DNA from 2 places in the Aromatoleum aromaticum EbN1 genome. Region 1 is predicted to be linked to the other one. Evidence: predicted binding sites of a transcription regulator. Region 1 holds the regulator's gene; the other holds the start of a gene.
What was found. Region 1 encodes FNR, which switches genes on or off when oxygen is low (the NO sensors DNR and NnrR bind a similar motif). Its sites were predicted from a motif close to TTGANCTAGNTCAA; they were not measured.
Positions count from the first base shown of each region.

Region 2: EBN1_RS17805 (NosR/NirI family protein) is a predicted target of FNR. The motif match lies at 1,204-1,217, and genes of this name have one in related genera.

Region 1 covers NC_006513.1:3,051,497-3,054,913, forward strand. The annotation lists gene EBN1_RS14560 (NnrS family protein) at 1-593, shown strand, start outside; gene EBN1_RS14565 (SirB2 family protein) at 600-995, shown strand; gene EBN1_RS14570 (hemerythrin domain-containing protein) at 995-1,546, shown strand; gene fnr (fumarate/nitrate reduction transcriptional regulator Fnr) at 1,553-2,293, opposite strand; gene hemN (oxygen-independent coproporphyrinogen III oxidase) at 2,419-3,417, shown strand, end outside.
Region 2 covers NC_006513.1:3,710,448-3,713,864, reverse strand. The annotation lists gene nosZ (TAT-dependent nitrous-oxide reductase) at 1-1,040, shown strand, start outside; gene EBN1_RS17805 (NosR/NirI family protein) at 1,276-3,417, shown strand, end outside.

The DNA of each region.
Region 1 (3,417 bases):
ACATCGTCAAGGATTACGTCGTTGTCCGTCCGCGCTGGGCGCTCGGCATCGTGCTGGGGGCGAGTGTCATCCACGGCGCGCTGGCGATGGCGGGATTCGGTGCGATGACGTGGATCGTCGATGCGCCGGCGGCGGCGACTGCGCTGTGGCTGTCGGTGCAATGGCGCCTCATCCCGGCGTTGCGCGTGCCCCTCTTGGGGATGCTGCACATCGGTTTCGCGTGGCTCGGGATCGCTTTCCTGCTGTCGACGCTGCAGGGCGTCGCTGCGCTGTTCGGCCATGCATGGCTCGGCCTCGCGCCGCTGCACGCGCTGGGTGTCGGATTCTTCGGCTCGGTGCTGCTGGGAATGGTGTCGAGAGTGACTTTGGGACATTCGGGCGGCAAGCTCGTGGCGGACAAGCTGACGTGGTCGCTGTTCCTCGGGCTCGAACTCGTCGTGGTGGTGCGCGTGGCCGGCGAACTGGTGCCGCCTTCCTGGTCGAGCGGCGTGATGCTCGCGGCGGCGCTCGGCTGGATCGGCGTGTTCGGCTTGTGGGGAACCCGCTATCTGCCCGTTTATCTGCGCCCGCGCAGTGACGGCCGGCCGGGGTGAAGTGCGGTGTACGCTGCGATCAAACACCTGCACATCCTATGTGCGATGCTGAGCGGGTCGGGATTCCTGCTGCAGGGGATCTGGATGATGCGGCGCAGCCCGCTGCTCGATCACCGCGCGACCCGCGTTGTGCCGCACGTGGTCGATACCGTGTTTCTCGCCAGCGCGATCACGCTCGCCGTGCTGAGCGCGCAGTACCCGTTCGTCGCTCCGTGGGTCACGGCGAAGGTGATCGGGCTGGTCGTCTACGTGGTGCTCGGCTACATAGCGCTGCGCGGTGGCGCGACGATGGGCATACGCATCTTCGCGCTGATCTGCGCATTGCTCGTCTTTTCATGGATCGTGTCGGTCGCGTTGACGAAGAATGCGGCCGGCTTTCTTGTTCTTACCGGAGCTTTCTGATGGCTGATTCCCTGATACCCGTTGCTCCCGGCCTGGAAACGCCGCTCGAAATGCTCGAAGCCTGCCACGGGCGTCTGCAGGCGCAGCTCACGACACTGTCGCGCCTCGCGGCGTGGCTGCCCGAGCATGGCGCCGACCGACAGGCACAACAGGCAGCAGCCAACGTGATGCGTTACTTCGACCTGGCTGCCGTCAATCATCATCTCGACGAGGAAGACGACCTGTTCCCGGTTCTGCGCGCGCGTGTCGATGGCGGGCGCCGGGAAGCGCTCCACGAGCTGATCGACTGGATACTGGCGGACCACCAGGAAATGTTCGCGGCGTGGGCGGCAATCCGGGCGAAGCTCGATCCGATTTCCCGCGGCGAGCCGGCGCAACTGTCGGCTGCGGAGGTCGAGCAGTTCACGGCTCGTTACCGACGCCACATGGAGCGCGAAGAGGGCGAACTGCTCCCCTATGCGCGCGAGTTGTTGACGGAGCAGGACGTTGCCGCCCTGACTGCGACGATGACCGCGCGACGGCGGCAGGACGCGCCGCCGCGCAGTTCCTGATGCGGGTCAGCCCCGCGGCGACGGGTGGTGGATCAGCTTTTTCAGGCCGCAGATATTGAGAATGCGGATGTGCTTTTGCTGGACGGCGATCAGTCCCTCTTCCTGGAACTTCGAGAACGCCCGTGACACGGTCTCCAGCTTCAGCCCCAGATACGAGCCGATTTCCTCGCGCGTCATCCGCAGGTGGAATTCCGCCGCTGAGAAGCCGCGCGCGGTGAAGCGCTGCGACATGTTCAGCAGGAACGCCGCCAGGCGCTCTTCAGCGCGCATCGAACCGAGCAGCGTCATGACGCCATGGTCACGGACGATCTCGCGGCTCATCACCTTGTGGAACTGATGCTGCAGACCTTCGACGACGCGCGACAGCTCTTCGAGCTTGCCGTAAGCGATCACGCAAACTTCGCTGTCCTCGAGCGCGATTGCATTGCACGAATGCAGTTCCGTGCTGATGCCGTCGAGCCCGAGCATCTCCCCGGTCATCTGGAAACCGGTGACCTGCTCGCGTCCGTCTTCAAGCAGCACGTTCGTCTTGAACGAACCCGCGCGGATCGCGTAGATCGCCTCGAAAGGGTCGCCCGCGCGATAGAGGTGGTGCTGGCGCTTGATCTTGCGACGCGCTCCGACGAGTTCGTCGAGGCGGTCGATCTCGTTTTCGGACATGCCGAACGGCAGACACAGCTCGACCAGGTTGCACTGGGAACACGCGACTTTCAGACTGGCTACCGTAATTGGCACCGTGGCCTTCATTTGCACGATAATAATGCCCTCTGTTCAAGTCCGATTTACGATTGCCAGGGAAGTCCGTTGATCCACGTCAACCCCCACGGCGCTGCTTTTTGCGATCGTACGAAACGCACCCGAGCGATACAACCATGACCAGCCAGAACGATCTTGTATTCGACCCGCAGCTGATACGCCGCTTCGATATCAACGGGCCGCGCTATACGTCGTATCCGACCGCCGATCGCTTCGTCGAAGCCTTCGATCACCGCGCCCTCCGGGACTGGCTTGCCCAGCGTGCAGTGGGCGGGGTAAGCAAGCCTCTTTCATTATACTTCCACATCCCATTTTGTAACACGATTTGCTACTACTGCGCGTGTAACAAGATCATCACGAAAGATCATGCCCGTTCCGCCAAGTACCTGAAATACCTGGATAAAGAAATCGGCATGCAGGCCGAGGCGCTGGGCGGCAGCCATCAGGTCACCCAGTTGCACCTCGGCGGAGGAACGCCGACTTTCCTTTCGCACGACGAGCTGCGCCAGCTCATGGATTCGGTCCGCTCACGCTTCACTCTGGTGCCGAACGGCGAATATTCGATTGAAGTGGACCCGCGCAAGGTCGACTTCGAAACCGTCAAGCTGCTTGCCGACCTGGGTTTCAACCGCATGAGCGTCGGGGTCCAGGACTTCAACGAAGACGTTCAGGTCGCGGTCAATCGCGTGCAGAGCTTCGACGAAACCAAGCTGGTCATCGACTCGGCCCGGGCAACCGGTTTCAAGTCGATCAGCCTGGATCTGATCTACGGGTTGCCGAAACAGAACATCATCAGCTTCAACCGTACGCTCGAACAGGTCCTTGCGCTGTCCCCGGATCGCGTTTCGCTTTACAGCTATGCGCATCTGCCGGGACTGTTCAAGCCGCAACGGCGCATCACCGTCGTCGATATGCCCACTTCGGACACGAAGCTGCAGATCCTGCAGCTGGCGATCCGCCGGCTGACCGAAGCGGGCTACGTGTATATCGGCATGGATCACTTCGCGAAGCCGGACGACGAGTTGACCGTCGCGCAGCGCCAGGGCCGGCTGCACCGGAACTTCCAGGGCTATTCGACGCAGGCCGAATGCGACCTGCTTGCGTTCGGCGTGTCC
Region 2 (3,417 bases), 660 kb from region 1:
AAGCAGTCAAGGCGGGGAAAGTCACTTATATCGGCGACTCCAAAGTCCCCGTGGTCGATGGCCTGAGGGCATCGAACGCCGATCCGAAGACTGCGCTGACCTGCTACGTGCCGATTCCCAAGAACCCGCATGGTGTCAATACCAGTCCGGACGGAAAATACTACGCCTGCTCGGGCAAGCTTTCTCCGACAGCGACCGTGATTTCCCACGAGCAGGTCCTGAAGTGGTTCGACGGTGGCGTGAAGGAGGCGCGCGAATGCGTCGTCGCCGAGCCGGAAATCGGTCTTGGCCCGCTGCACACCGGTTTCGACAACAAGGGCAATGCGTACACGACGCTGTTCCTCGACAGCCAGATCGTCAAGTGGAACGTCGAAGCGGCGATCAAGTCGTATCAAGGCGACAAAACTGCCACTCCCGTTGTCGACCGGCTCGACGTGCACTACCAGCCGGGTCACGGCTTCACGTCGATGGGCGAAACCAAAGAGGCGGACGGCAAGTTTTTCATCTCGGACAACAAGTTCTCGAAAGACCGCTTCCTGCCGGTCGGCCCGCTGCATCCGGAAACGGCGCAGATGATCGACATCAGCGGAGACAAGATGGTGCTGGTCGCCGACCACTCAGTGACCTCCGAGCCGCATGATTCGATCGTCATCAGGCGCGACATCATCAAGACGCGTCAGGTGTACACCCTCGAGGATTTCCCGCATGCGGTGAAGGATCCGAAGGAATCGGGCGTGTTCCGCGAAGGCAAGAAAGTCACGGTCAAGCTGACGAGCCAGGCGCCCGCTTACAGCCTGCGCGAATTCAGGGTCAAGAAGGGTGACGAAGTGACGATCATCCTGACCAACCACGACAAGGTCGAGGACTTGACCCATGGCTTCGCCATCCCGAAGCACGATATCAATTTCGCCGTCAGCCCGCAGGAAACGAAGTCGGTCACGTTCATCGCCGACAAGCCCGGCGTGTACTGGTGCTACTGCACCCACTTCTGCCACGCGCTGCATCTGGAAATGCGCAGCCGCATGATCGTCGAAGCGTAAGCTTTACGAGCTTGTCGAGCCTGCCGGAGACTCGCTGTCTCCGGCAGGCTCGATACTCCCAATCTCGCTCGACCGTGAGCTTGCCGGTACTCGGCACCACGGTACTCGGCACCAATTACGAACGTTGTTTTTCATGGTATTTCAGCAGTCGTTAATTTATTAATTGACCAGGAACAATTACAACGGAAACAGGGTTTTTTATATTCGACCTACACCCCTCCAAACGGTAAGCCTCATGAAATTCCCCGCTGTCTTTCGTAATATCCTGCTGTCCCTCGCCCTGATCCTTCCCGCGTTCGCAGCCCTCGCCGACGCGTACGAGGCAAAGCTTCCCGACGAGCTCGCTACTTCGCCCAAGATGTGCGATTACGTGGCCTGTACGGAAGTCCTGCCGGGAGCGACATCCTTCTCGGAGCGCAAGGGGCAGCCGCCGTACGTCGAAGGTTACGTCGAAGAAAACGGCGAGAAGCGCAAGATCGGCTACGTCATGCTGTCGACCGACATCACCGACACGCCGGCGTATTCCGGCAAACCGGTCGTCACGCTGATCGGCATGGACACCGCGGGGCGCTTCACCGGCGTGAAAGTGCTGAAGCATTCCGAGCCGATCCTCCTGCTCGGGATTCCGGAATCGGCGCTGATCGGCTTCAACCAGCAATACCTCGGCAAGTTCGTCGGCGACAACATCGAGATCGGCCAGTCCCGTCCGGAAGAGAACATCATCGGCCTCGACGCGATCTCCGGGGCGACGGTCACCGTGATCGCCCAGAACCAGGTGATGATGACCTCCGGCACGAACGTCGCGCGTCAGGTCGGCATCCTCAAGCCGACCGTGCGCGAGCCGGCCAAGTTCGTCGAAACCGGAGTCAAGTCCGACTGGGCTACTCTCGTGGATGAAGGCAGCGTCCAGCGCCTCGTCGTGACCCCGGAACAGGTCGGACTGCCGCGCGGTGGCAAGCCGTTCATCGATCTCTGGTTCGGCTATCTCAACCAGCCGGATGTCGGCCGGGCCGTTCTCGGTGATGGCCCGTGGCGCAGCCTGATGAGCCGCCTGAAAGAAGGCGAGCACGCGCTGTTCGTGATCCGCACCGGCGGCATCGAATCCTTCAAGGGCTCGGGTTTCGTGCGGGGCGGCATCTACGATCGCGTCCAGGTCCGTCAAGGGGCGGATTCCTTCACGTTCCGCGACCTCGACGCAGTCAATCTTTATGGTCTCGCAGCGGCCGGCGCGCCGGCATTTAATGAATCGTCGATTTTCATCATCCGTTCGAAAGCTTTCTCCGCAGCCTACCCGTGGAAATTCGTGTTTCTCGGCAACCGTGTCGATCGCGCAACAGGTACACGCAGTTTCGTGAACTTCGATTCGGAATACTGGCTGCCGGAAACCTACCTCGAAGGCGGCCGCCCGGAAGTCATCAAGCCCGATGCGCCCTGGGTCCGCGTATGGAAGACGCGCGCCGTCGAAATCGGCCTGTTCGCAGCGCTGCTGATCGCCGTCGGTACGCTCTACGGGTTCCGCGACCGCCTCACGCGCCGCGCCAGCCGCAACAACAAGTGGCCGGTCAATATCTTCAAATACAGCGCCTGGCTCATCAGCATCGGTTTTGTCGGATTCGGCCTGCTCGCGCAGCCGTCGATCACGCAGGTGCTTACCTGGTTCCACGCCCTGTTGTTCCAATGGACATGGGAACTGTTCCTCACCGATCCGTTCATCTTCCTGTTCTGGATCTTCATCATCGTGACCGTCTTCCTCTGGGGACGCGGGTTGTTCTGCGGCTGGCTGTGTCCGTTCGGTTCGCTGTCCGAACTGTTGTACAAGCTCGGCGGCGCGGTGGGACTCAAGCGCTTCCAGTTCCAGTTGTCACGGAAATGGCATGACCGCCTGAAGTGGGTGAAGTACGGGGTGTTCTTCGGCCTGCTCGCCGTGTCCTTCTTCTCGATGGGGCTGGCCGAGAAGCTCGCGGAAATCGAACCGTTCAAGACCACTTTCCTCGTCGGAATGTTCAACAGAAGCTGGCCATACACGCTCTTCGCAGCAGGTCTGCTCGGCCTGTCGATCTTCATCGAGCGCCCTTTCTGCAAGTACCTGTGCCCGCTCGGCGCATCGCTCGCGATGCCGTCGACGTTCCGCTGGTTCGGCCTCGACCGCAAGCAGGAATGCAGCAGCTGCAAGGCCTGCGCGGTGGGCTGCGGTGCGCAGGCGATCGACGCGAACGGGCGCATCGATCACCGCGAATGCCTGCACTGTCTCGATTGCATGGTGCTTTATACGGATTGCCAGGCGTGTCCGCCGCTGTCGCAGGAGCGCAAGCGCCGTACCAAGGCTGGCTTGCCGCTGACGCCGATCGGTGCCGACGGCTACTACGTTCCGATCAAG